Sporichthya brevicatena: one gene and its partner. The protein of the gene in region 1 interacts with the protein of each later gene in a pairwise test. Links are inferred from orthologs where the notes say so. Each region holds a gene or a part of one and is shown on either strand. Other genes may lie near its edges.

Region 1 (8,950 bases):
CGCCGTCGAGGGGGACGAGCAGGTCCTCACCGCCGCCCTGGAGCGCCTGCGCGACGCGCCCTGATCTTCGGAGCAGGGGTTCGGACTTCCGGCGTGTCGGGTGGGTACGGTGGGCCCCGCACCGTGACGAACCGTCAGCCAACGGTCGGTGATCGTCTGGCTACGGATCGTGTTCACGGCCTGGTGACGGACGAGAAGGGTCCGCAATGGTGAGGAGCGGAGGGCCGGCAACGAAGGCGGCCTCGGCGAAGCGAGCCGCGCCGGCGAAGAAGGCCCCGGCCGCGAGGAAGGCTGCGCCGGCGAAGCAGTCCGCCCCGGTGAAGAAGGCCGCCCCGGCGAAGAAGGCCCCGGCCGCGAGGAAGGCTGCGCCGGCGAAGCAGTCCGCCCCGGTGAAGAAGGCCGCCCCGGCGAAGAAGGCCGCGGTCAAGAAGGCCGCCCCGGTGAAGAAGGCCGCGGCCACAAAAGCGGCCCCGGCCACGAAGGCGGCCGCGAAGAAGGCTTCGGCGAAAAAGGCGAGCCCGGTCGCGAAGAAGGCCGTCGCCACGAAATCCGCGCCGGCGAGAAAAGCCGCGCCCGCCAAGAAGGCGGGGGTGAAGAAGGCGGCGGTGAAGAAGGCCCCGGCGAAAAAGACCGCGCCGGCGGAAAAGGCTGCGCCCGCCAAGCCGGCGGCGGTGAAGAAGTCCGCGCCGGCCAAGAAGGCCCCGGCCAAGAACGCCCCGGCGGCGAAGAAGACGGCGCCCGCGAAGAAGGCCCCGGCGGCGAAGAAGGCAGCACCCGCGAAGAAGGCAGCACCCGCGAAGAAGACCGGGACGTTGGCCCGGGCGGCGACGCTCGCGCGGCGGGCGACGGCTCCCGCGCGCAAGGCCGCCGCGATCGCCCGGCAGGTGGCCGCTCCCGCCGCGAAACCCGCCCCGGAGGCGCCGGCCCCGGTGCCGGCGAAGGCCCCGACCAAGACCGCGGCAAAGGCTCCCGCCACGGCTCCGGCCGCGAAGCCGGCCGCGAAGCCGACCGGCAAGCTCGCGGTCCGGGAGGGGGAGACGGCCTGGACGAACGAGGAGCTCAAGGAGGTCCGGGCCGAGCTCGGCAAGGACGTCGACCGGCTCCGGGCCGAGATCGCGGTCGCCCAGGCCGACCGGGAGGCGCTGCTGCGCGACTACGGCGACGGCTCCGGGGAAGACCAGGCGGATGCCGGCACCAAGACGCTCGAGCGCGAGCAGGAGATGTCGCTGGTCAACAACGCCCTCGACATGCTCCAGCAGGACGAGCGGGCGCTCGCGCGCCTCGAGGACGGCACCTACGGCCAGTGCGAGTCGTGCGGCGACCCGATCGGGAAGGCCCGGCTCCAGGCGTTCCCGCGGGCCACGCTCTGCGTCGCCTGCAAGCAGCGGGCCGAGCGCCGGTACTGATCACCGATTCGTCGCTCTTCGTGATCATGAACGGCCCGGGTGGGCCCACGCGGAGTCTTCGGCGGGCTTAGCGTCGCCTTACCGAAACGTGAGAATTGGGACATTTCGGGCCGGGTGGTCCGCGTGAGACTCTGCTGCGATGTCCGAGACGGCGCTTGATCCCGGCCCGGTCCGGGACCTGCTGGCGCCGTCACCGAGAGTCACCGAACCGGCGGCGCCGACCCGGGCCCGGCACGCGGCCCCGGTCTACCTCCCACCCGCCGCGATCCGACGCAGCCGGCTCGCGCTCTTCGGCGGGGTCGCCGCGGCGGTCTACCTGGTCGACCTCGCCACGAAGATCGCGATCGTCGCGTTCCTCACCGAGGACGACCCGGTGGAGATCGGCGGCACCGGCGTCTCGCTGCGGCTGATCCGCAACCCGGGCGCCGCGTTCGGGGTCGGGGTCGACGTCACCGCGGTGTTCACGGTCATCACCGTCTGCGTCGTCGGGGCGGTGCTGACCAGTTCCCGGCGGCTCGGCAGCCGCCCGTGGGCCCTCACCCTGGGGCTGCTGCTCGGCGGCGCGTTGGGCAACCTCACGGACCGGCTCGCACGGTCGCCGGGGTTCCTGTCCGGGCACGTCGTCGACTTCGTCGAGATCCCCGGCTGGCCGATCTTCAACGTCGCGGACCTCTCGATCTGCGTCGCCGGCGGCCTGATGGTGGCGCTGGCGTGCCGCAACGTCCCGCTCGACGGCCGTCGCTGTCGCCGGTACTGAGCGCGCCGGTCCGTCGCCGCCACCGGGTCGAAGACCGGCCTGGGCGATAGACCACACTGAGCGGCGTGAGTTCCGACCTGCGTGCGCTGCCGGTGCCCGACGGGCTCGCGGGGGAGCGGGTGGACGCCGGGCTCGCCCGGTTGTTCGGGCTCTCCCGGACCCGCGTGGCCGAACTCGCGGCCGCGGGGTGCGTCCGGATGGACGGCGCGGCCGCGGGCAAGAGCGACCGCCTCGTCGCCGGGGCGTGGCTGGAGGTCGAGCTCCCGGCCGTCGAGCCGGCCGGCGTGGAGATCGTGGCCGAGCCGGTGCCCGGCATGAAGGTCGTCCACGACGACGAGCATCTGGTCGTCGTCGACAAGCCGGTGGGCGTGGCGGCGCACCCGAGCCCGGGCTGGACCGGCCCGACCGTCATCGGGGGCCTGGCCGCCGCCGGCTTCCGGATCTCGACCTCGGGCGCGGCCGAGCGAGCCGGTGTCGTCCACCGGCTCGACGTCGGCACCAGCGGGTTGATGGTCGTCGCGAAGTCCGAGCGGGCGTACACGCTGCTCAAGCGCGCGTTCAAGGAGCGGACGGTCGAGAAGATCTACCACGCGCTCGTGCAGGGTCATCCCGACCCGTCGCGCGGCACCGTGGACGCGCCGATCGGGCGGCACCCGGTGCACGACTGGAAGTGGGCCGTGATCGCCGAGGACGCCGGCGGCAAGGCGAGCGTCACGCACTACGACACGCTCGAGGCGTTCCGCGCCGCGAGCCTGCTGACGATCAAGCTCGAGACCGGCCGCACCCACCAGATCCGGGTGCACATGTCGGCGCTGCGGCATCCGTGCGCGGGCGACCTGACCTACGGCGCGGACCCGACCCTGGCCGAGCGCCTGGGTCTGGAGCGACAGTGGTTGCACGCGGTGTCGCTGGGGTTCGAGCACCCGGATTCCGGCGATTGGGTCGAGTTTTCCAGCGACTATCCGGACGACCTTGCGCGCGCCCTGCAGGTTGTCTCGGAGGGCTGACCACACACTGAGACGGGCGCTCGAGTTGTCAGTGGGGCGCCTTAGAGTGAGGCCCGATTCCGGGGAGGCGCAGCGGTGAGTTCGGCAGGCATGAACGACTCGTTCGTCCACCTGCACGTCCACACCGAGTACTCGATGCTCGACGGCGCGGCGCGCCTGGACGACCTCTTCCGCGGCTGCAACGAGATGGGCATGCCGGCCCTCGCGATGACCGACCACGGCAACGTGTTCGGCGCGTACGACTTCGTGAAGAAGGCGAACGAGGCCGGCATCAAGCCGATCGTCGGCATGGAGGCGTACCTCGCGCCGGGCACCCACCGCTCCGACCGCACCCGCGTGCGGTGGGCGGACGGCGGCGAGGACGACGTCTCCGGTTCCGGCTCGTACACGCACATGACGCTGCTGGCGACCGACAACGACTCGATGCACAACCTGTTCCGCATCTCGTCGCTGGCGAGCCTCGAAGGCTTCTTCTACAAGCCCCGCGCGGACCGCGAGCTGCTGCACCGCTACGGCAAGGGCCTGATCGCGACGACGGGCTGTCCGTCGGGCGAGATCCAGACCTGGCTGCGCATCGGCGACTACGAGAAGGCGCGCGCGTCGGCCGGAGAGTTCCAGGACATCTTCGGCAAGGAGAACTTCTTCTGCGAGCTGATGGACCACGGCATCGGCATCGAGAAGCGCGCGCACGACGGGCTGATGCGCCTGGCCAAGGACCTCAACCTGCCGCTGGTCGCGACCAACGACCTGCACTACGCCGCGGCCGAGGACGCGTCCGCGCACGAGGTGCTGCTCTGCGTGCAGTCCGGCAAGACCCTCGCGGACCCGAACCGCTTCAAGTTCGACGCGACCGACTTCTACCTCAAGAGCCCGGCCGAGATGCGCGAGCTCTGGCAGGGCCGCTACGGCCTGCGGGAGGCCTGCGACAACACGCTGCTCATCGCCGAGCGCTGCCAGATGTCGTTCTCCGCGCGCAACCTCATGCCGCGATTCCCGGTGCCCGAGGGGGAGACCGAGGAGACCTGGCTGCGCAAGGAGGTCGACCGCGGCCTGAACGAGCGCTTCCACGGCAACGTGCCCCAGACGCACCGGGATCAGGCGGCCTACGAGGTCGACATGATCATCAAGATGGGGTTCCCCGGCTACTTCCTCGTCACCGCCGACCTCGTGCGGTACGCGAAGGAGAACGGGATCCGCGTCGGTCCCGGTCGTGGGTCCGCGGCCGGTGCGCTGATCGCCTACGCGCTGGGCATCACCGAGCTCGACCCGCTCGCGCACGGCCTGATCTTCGAGCGGTTCCTCAACCCCGAGCGTGTGTCGATGCCCGACATCGACATGGACTTCGACGAACGTCGTCGCGCCGACATGATCCGCTACGCCACCGAGAAGTACGGCGAGGAGCGGGTCGCGCAGATCATCACCTACGGCACCATCAAGGCGAAGGCGGCGATCAAGGACGCCTCCCGCGTCCTCGGCTACCCGTTCGCGATGGGCGACCGCATCACCAAGGCGATGCCGCCGGCCGTCATGGGCAAGGACATCCCGCTGTCCGGGATCTTCGACCCCGACCACAAGCGCTACGCCGAGGCCGGCGAGTTCCGGGCGCTCTACGAGTCCGACCCGGACGTGAAGAAGGTCGTCGACACGGCCAAGGGTCTCGAGGGCCTGAAGCGGCAGTGGGGCGTGCACGCCGCGGGCGTCATCCTCTCGAGCGAGCCGCTGCTCGACGTCATCCCGATCCAGCGCCGCGAGCAGGACGGCGCGATCATCACGCAGTTCGACATGGGCGCCTGCGAGTCGCTCGGGCTGCTGAAGATGGACTTCCTGGGGTTGCGCAACCTCACGGTCCTCGACGACTGCCTGATCAACATCGAGTCCAACCGGGGCGAGAAGATCGTCCTCGAGGAACTCGAACTGACGGACCGTAAGGCGTACGAGCTGCTGGCCCGGGGCGACACCCTCGGCGTCTTCCAGCTCGACGGCGGGCCGATGCGTGCGCTGCTGCGCTCGATGGTCCCCGACAACTTCGAGGACATCTCCGCCGTCCTCGCGCTGTACCGGCCGGGTCCGATGGGCGCGAACGCGCACAACGACTACGCGGACCGCAAGAACGGCCGCAAGCCGGTGGTGCCGATCCACCCCGAGCTCGAAGAGCCGCTGGCCGACATCCTGGGCGACACCTACGGGTTGATCGTCTACCAGGAGCAGGTCATGGCGATCGCGCAGAAGCTCGCGGGCTACTCGCTCGGCGCCGCCGACCTGCTCCGTCGCGCGATGGGCAAGAAGAAGAAGGAGATCCTCGACAAGGAGTACATCCCGTTCTCGGAAGGGATGAAGAAGAACGGGTACTCCGAGGCGGCGATCAAGACCCTCTGGGACATCCTCGTCCCGTTCTCGGACTACGCGTTCAACAAGGCCCACACCGCCGGCTACGGCCTCGTCTCCTACTGGACCGCCTACCTCAAGGCGAACTACCCGCAGGAGTACATGGCGGCGCTGCTCACCTCGGTCAAGGACGACAAGGACAAGTCGGCCCTGTACCTCAACGAGTGCCGGCGCATGGGCATCAAGGTGCTGCCGCCGGACGTCAACGCCTCGGACGCGAACTTCACCCCGCGCGGCGAGGACATCCGCTTCGGCCTGACCGCGATCCGCAACGTCGGCGCGAACGTCGTGACCGGGATCGTCGAGGCGCGGACCGAGCAGGGCGCGTTCACCGACTTCGCCGACTTCCTGCGCAAGGTGCCGGCGCAGGTCTGCAACAAGAAGACCGTGGAGTCGCTGATCAAGGGCGGCGCGTTCGACTCGCTCGGGCACACCCGCCGTGGCCTGATCCACGCGCACGAGCGCGCGATCGACGCGATCATCGACATCAAGCGCAACGAGGCCATCGGCCAGGACTCGCTGTTCGGCGCGTTCGACGACGACGGCGACGCCACCGACACGTCCTTCGACATCGAGATCCCGACGGGGGAGTGGGACAAGCCGGCGCTGCTCGCGTACGAGCGCGAGATGCTCGGTCTCTACGTCTCGGACCACCCGTTGCTCGGCATCGAGAACGTCCTCGCCGCGGCGGCCGACTGCGCGATCACGACGCTGACCTCGAGCGAGGACCGCGCCGACGGGTCGATCGTCACGATCGCCGGCCTGATCACCGGCCTGGCGCGCAAGGTCACGAAGAAGGGCGACACCTGGGCGATCGCGACCGTCGAGGACCTCGGCGGCGCCATCGAGTGCATGTTCTTCCCGGGCTCGTACCAGCAGTTCGGCACGGTGCTCGCGACGGACACCGTCGTCGCGGTCAAGGGCCGCCTGCGCCGCAACGAGGACGAGATCTCGTTGATGGCCTCAGACCTGCAGATCCTCGACACGACGAAGTCCTCCAGCGGACCGGTCGTGGTCCGGCTGCCGGCGATGCGGTGCACGCCGCCGCTGGTCGAGCGGCTGAAGTCGGTCCTGGCCGACCACCCGGGCCAGAGCGAGGTCCACCTGCAACTCGACTCCCGGGCGCGGACGATCGTCATGCGGCTGGAGCGGGGCCCGTTCGTGGCCCCGTCCCCGGCGCTGTTCGGCGACCTGAAGGCCCTGCTCGGGCCGTCGTGCCTGGGATGACCCGGATGAGTTCACTCAGGGTGGCGAGGTAACGTCCCTCGGTGACCAGCCGGACCGTGACCGCGAGCAGGCTTCGCGGCCCGGCGACCTGGTGGTGTCTCGCCGGCGCCCTGCTCGCCTCGGTCGGCTTCGCCGTCGGCGCCTGGACGGCCGGCCGCCTCGCCGAGCGTCCCTCGGGTGGGCTGATCGTCCTGCTGGCCGTCTGCCTGATCGGGGCGGGCGTGCTCGACATGGTGGGGCGCGCGGTGTGGTCGACGGTCGTCGACCGCGCGGAGGGCCGACTGCGGGCCGATCTGCTCGCGGCCGCGCTGCACCAGCCGCTGCCGGCGCTCTCGGAGCAGGCGGTCGGGGAGGTCCTGGACCGCGTCGACGACGACACGCACCAGCTCGGTGAACTGCTGCGCGAGGTCGGCTGGGAGACCGGCCGGACGCTGCTCGCGGCGATCCCGATGTGGGTGGTCGCCGGCCTGACGTGGTGGCCGGCGTGGATCCTGTTCCCGGTCGTCGGACTGCTCGCCGCGGCCGTGGTCCGGCCGCTGACCGAGGCCGTCACGCGCGCCAAGGTGGCGGAGGAGATCGCCTGGACCGACCACGCCGCGGTGCTCGAGGAGGCCGTCGCGGCGCGGGACGACCTGCGCGCGAGCCGGGGCCAGGCGTTCGTGCTGCGGCGCTGCGCCGAGGCGTCCGCGGTCGTGCACCGGCGGGTCCGCACGACGGTGCGCCTGGCGTCGCGGCTCGGCCGACGGGCGGGGGTCGTGCTGCACCTGGTGCTCGCGGGCATCGCGGTCAGCGGCATCCTGCTCGTCGCGGCGGGTCGGCTCTCGACCGCCGCGCTCGTGACGCTGTACCTGGTCAGCATCTCCTTCGTCGGGCAGGTCGACGTCATCTGCCGCTACCTGCCCGACCTGCAGGCGGGTCTGGGGGCGCTGCGCCGGATCCGGACCCTGCTGGAGGCCGACAGTGAGCCCACCGGCGGGGCGCCGGTGCCGGCCGGTCCGCTGGACGTCCGGATCGAGCGGCTGCACTTCGCCTACCCGCAGGGGCCGTTCGCGCTCTCCGACGTCAGCCTGACGATCCCGGCGGGCCGGACGCTCGCGCTCGTCGGACGCACGGGATCGGGCAAGTCGACGCTCGTTGCGCTGCTGTCGCGCGCGATCGACCCGCCGCCGGGGTCGGTGTTCCTCGGCGGCGTCGACGTGCGGGACCTGGACCTCGACGACCTGCGGCGGACCGTGGGCGTCGCCGGGCAGCGCACGGAGATCCTGGTCGGGACGCTGGCCGAGAACATCGCGCTGTTCGCCGACGTCCCGCGCCCGGTCATCGAGCGCGCGGTCGACGAGCTCGGGCTGACCGCCTGGGTCGCCGGGCTGCCCGACGGCCTCGACACCCAGCTCGGCCCCGACGGCACGACGTTGTCCGCGGGGGAGGAGCAGCTGGTCGCGTTCGCGCGGCTGCTGGTCCGGGACGTGCGCGTCGTCGTGCTCGACGAGGCCACCGCGCGCATGGACCGCCACACCGAGGCCCGGGTCGTCGCCGCCACCGCGCGGTTGCTGGCCGGGCGGACGGGCATCCTCGTCGCCCACCGGATGTCGACGACCACGCGCGCCGACACCGTCGCCGTGCTCGACGGTGGCCGTGTCCTCGCGCAGGGCCCGCGCGTCGAGCTCGCCCGCAACCCGGGGCCGTACCGTGACCTGCTGCGTGCGGCGGGGGACGACGCCGAGGCCACGGTGCGCGGCCCGGTGCCCCGGTTCGCGGTGCCTCCGCAGCGGTTGGCGTCGGCCCGAACCGCGCGGGGGACGATCCCCGGCCCGCGCCGGACGGCGGAGGCCCCGCCGGAGTGGGACCCCGGGACCGGGCCGAGTCTCGCGCGGTCGATCGTCAGCGCCTTACGCATCCACCCGCGCTGGGGGATCGCGGGGGCGGTGCTGTTCCTGCTCTCCTCCGTCGTCGGGCCGTACGGCGTCGTCACCGGTCTGGTGTGGGGGAAGGTCGTCGCGAGCCTCGCCGCGGGCGGCGAGGTCGGGGTGACGACGCTCGCCTTCGCGGGGAGCCTGATCGCCGGCCCGGTGCTCGTGTTCGCCGCGATGCCGCTGTACATGCGCTGGTGGTGGGCCGTGCACCTGCGGGTCCGGCTGGCCGTCCTCCGCGGGCAGACGTTGCCGCGG
Region 2 (2,875 bases), on another replicon or contig:
CGCACGATGCGGCGGACCGGGAGGTGCTTGGCGGCGGCGGTGATCACCTTCCACTGCAGGCCGGGCACGGTGACGACACGGCCGCGACGCAGCGCGGCCAGCGCGTCGTCGACGACCTTGTCCGCGGACAGCCACAGGAAGTCAGGGATGTTGTCGGTGTCCGCGCCACTGCGGGCGTGGAACTCCGTCCGGGTGAAGCCGGGGCAGGTCACGACGACGCGGACGCCGGTGCCGCGGGCCTCCTCGGCGAGGGACTCGGTGAAGGTCGTGACGTACGCCTTCGCGGCGCTGTACGTGCCGCGCGGGACGAAGCCGGCGACCGAGGAGACGTTGACGATGCCGCCGTGGCCGCGGGCCGCCATGACCTGCAGCGCGGCGTGCGAGAGCTGCAGGACCGCGCGGACCATGACGCCCAGCACCTCGTCCTGCGCGCGGTAGTCGCTGCGCAGCACGGCCCCGGGCCCGGCCAGGCCGGCGTTGTTGACCAGCAGGTCGATCGGGCGGTCCTCGTCGAGGATCCGCTCGACGACCGCGGCGCGGGCGGCCTCGGAGCTCAGGTCGGCCGGGAGCGTCTCGACCTCGACCCCGGAGCGGGCGCGCAGCTCCGCCGCGACGCGGTCCAGCCGCGCGGAGTCGCGGGCGACGAGGACGAGATCCCAGCCGTCGGCGGCGAGCCGACGGGCGAACGCGTTGCCGATCCCCGAGGTGGGGCCGGTGATCAAGGCGGTGGGCACCTCGCGACCCTACCCAAGCAGGCGGCCCCCGCACCGGCTCTACGCTGCCGGAATGGGCACAGCGGGAACGACGGGGCGGATGGCGCAGCGGCTCGACGGCCTCGGGACGACGATCTTCGCCGAGATGTCCGCCCTCGCCGCCCGGACCGGGGCGGTGAACCTCGGGCAGGGCTTCCCGGACACCGACGGGCCGGCCGAGATCGTCGACGCGGTCGTCGCCGCGCTGCGGTCGGGGACGGCGAACCAGTACCCGCCGGGGCCGGGGATCCCGGCGCTGCGGACCGCGATCGCCGAGCACGACCGCCGCTTCTGGGGTCTCGACCACGACCCCGACGGCGAGATCCTCGTGACCGCCGGCGCGACCGAGGCGATCGCCGCCGCCGTGCTCGCCCTGGTGAACCCCGGTGACGAGGTTCTCGCCTTCGAACCCTGGTACGACTCCTACGCCGCGACGATCGCGATGGCCGGCGGGGTGCGGGTCCCGGTCACGATGCGGGCGCCGGAGTTCGCGATCGACCCCGACGAGCTGCGCGCCGCGGTCACGCCGCGCACCCGGCTGATCCTGCTGAACACCCCGCACAACCCGACCGGGCGCGTGCTCTCCCGGGAGGAGCTGACGGCGGTCGCGGAGGTCGCGGTGGAGCACGACCTGCTCGTCGTCTCCGACGAGGTCTACGAGCACCTGGTCTTCGACGGCGAGCACATCCCGATCTCGACGCTGCCGGGGATGCGCGAGCGGACCGTCCGCATCTCCTCGGCGGGCAAGACCTTCTCCTTCACCGGTTGGAAGATCGGGTGGGCGTGCGGCCCGGCGGAGCTCGTCACCGCGGTCCGGACGGCGAAGCAGTTCCTCACCTACGTCTCCGGCGCCCCGTTCCAGCCCGCGATCGCCATGGCGCTCGGCCTGCCGGACTCCTACTTCACCGGCTTCCGCGACCAGCTCCGCGACCGGCGCGACCAGCTCGCCGGCGGGCTGCGCGAGCTCGGCTTCGACGTCGTCCAGCCGGCGGGGACGTACTTCGTCACCACCGACGTCCGGCCGCTCGGGTGGACCGACGGCGTCGCGTTCTGCCGCGACCTCCCCCACCGGGCCGGCGTCGTCGCCATCCCCCTCGGCGTCTTCTACGACGACCCGGAGCCCGGCCGCTCCCTCGTCCGCTGGGCGTTCTGCAAACGGCCCGAGGTTCTCGATGACGCCCTCGCCCGACTGCGCGTAGCGTTTTCGGGGTGAGACACCGCGCGCGGGTCGGCCTGATCGGGGCCCTCGCCTGCGCGCTGGCGGTGGCGCCCGGAGTTCCGGTGGCCGCGACCGCGGCGGAGGGCGGGCACGAGACCCTGCGCGTCAGCACCGACGGCGGGCGCGGGGAGCCGAACAACGGCAGCTTCACCCCGTCGGTGTCGCGGGACGGCCGGTACGTCGCGTTCGCCTCGGAGGCCTCGAACCTCGTGCCGGGCGACACCAACCACCGGCGCGACATCTTCGTCCGCGACATGGTGGCGGGGACGACCACACGGGTCAGCGTGAGCAGCCGGGGCCGGCAGGGGAACCTCGACAGCTACAACCCCTCGATCAGCGACGACGGCCGCTTCGTCGTCTTCGACTCGTTCGCCACCAACCTCGTGCCCGACGACCTCAACCGCGAGGGCGACGTGTTCGTGCACGACCTCGTGGAGCACACGACCACGCGCGTCAGCCGCGGGATCGACGGCAAGGAGACCGACGCCTCCAGCGGGTTCGCGACGATCAGCGGCGACGGCAACGTCATCGCGTTCGAGTCCTCGGCGACCAACCTGCGGGCGGGCCGGCCGGGCAAGGTCACCGACATCTACCTCGTCGACCGGGCGGGCAACGTCCTCGACTGGGTGACCCGCTCCGCCACGAACGGCGAACCCAACGGCGGGAGCGGGGACATCGCGCTCTCCCACGACGGGCAGGTCGTCGCGTTCGCCTCGGCGGCGACGAATCTCGTGCCCGGCGACACGAACCTCGCCGACGACGTCTTCGTCCGGGACCGCCGCCTGGGGTACACGCAGCGCGTCAGCGTGAACTCGCTCGGTGGCGAGACCAACGACGACAGCGGTGCCCCGTCGATCTCGGACGACGGCCGGATCGTCGCGTTCACCTCGAACGCCTCGAGCCT

Evidence for each region.
Region 2: the proteins of dnaE (region 1) and ABD401_RS21410 interact in binary tests that used the Escherichia coli proteins (3 or more experiments, as listed by UniProt). The link is inferred for Sporichthya brevicatena from one-to-one orthologs.

The regions. Positions count from the first base shown.
Region 1 is NZ_BAAAHE010000015.1:106,103-115,052, reverse strand. The notes cover bases 2,889-6,982. They hold dnaE (DNA polymerase III subunit alpha), read left to right. Parts: upstream 2,889-3,260; coding sequence 3,261-6,782; downstream 6,783-6,982. Other genes in these bases: ABD401_RS10515 (ATP-binding cassette domain-containing protein), read left to right, coding at 6,824-6,982; ABD401_RS10525 (RluA family pseudouridine synthase), read left to right, coding at 2,889-3,170. In the rest of the region: ABD401_RS10545 (DUF167 domain-containing protein), read left to right, coding at 1-64; ABD401_RS10540 (hypothetical protein), read right to left, coding at 161-694; ABD401_RS10535 (TraR/DksA family transcriptional regulator), read left to right, coding at 672-1,406; ABD401_RS10530 (signal peptidase II), read left to right, coding at 1,546-2,163; more of ABD401_RS10525, read left to right, coding at 2,229-2,888; more of ABD401_RS10515, read left to right, coding at 6,983-8,950. UniProt on the Escherichia coli protein: DNA polymerase III is a complex, multichain enzyme responsible for most of the replicative synthesis in bacteria. This DNA polymerase also exhibits 3' to 5' exonuclease activity. The alpha chain is the DNA polymerase catalytic subunit.
Region 2 is NZ_BAAAHE010000045.1:67,865-70,739, forward strand. It holds ABD401_RS21410 (pyridoxal phosphate-dependent aminotransferase), read left to right. Parts: upstream 1-786; coding sequence 787-1,965; downstream 1,966-2,875. Other genes in the region: ABD401_RS21405 (SDR family NAD(P)-dependent oxidoreductase), read right to left, coding at 1-734; ABD401_RS21415 (TolB-like translocation protein), read left to right, coding at 1,962-2,875. UniProt on the Escherichia coli protein: Shows aminotransferase activity with methionine and histidine as substrates, and to a lesser extent also with phenylalanine.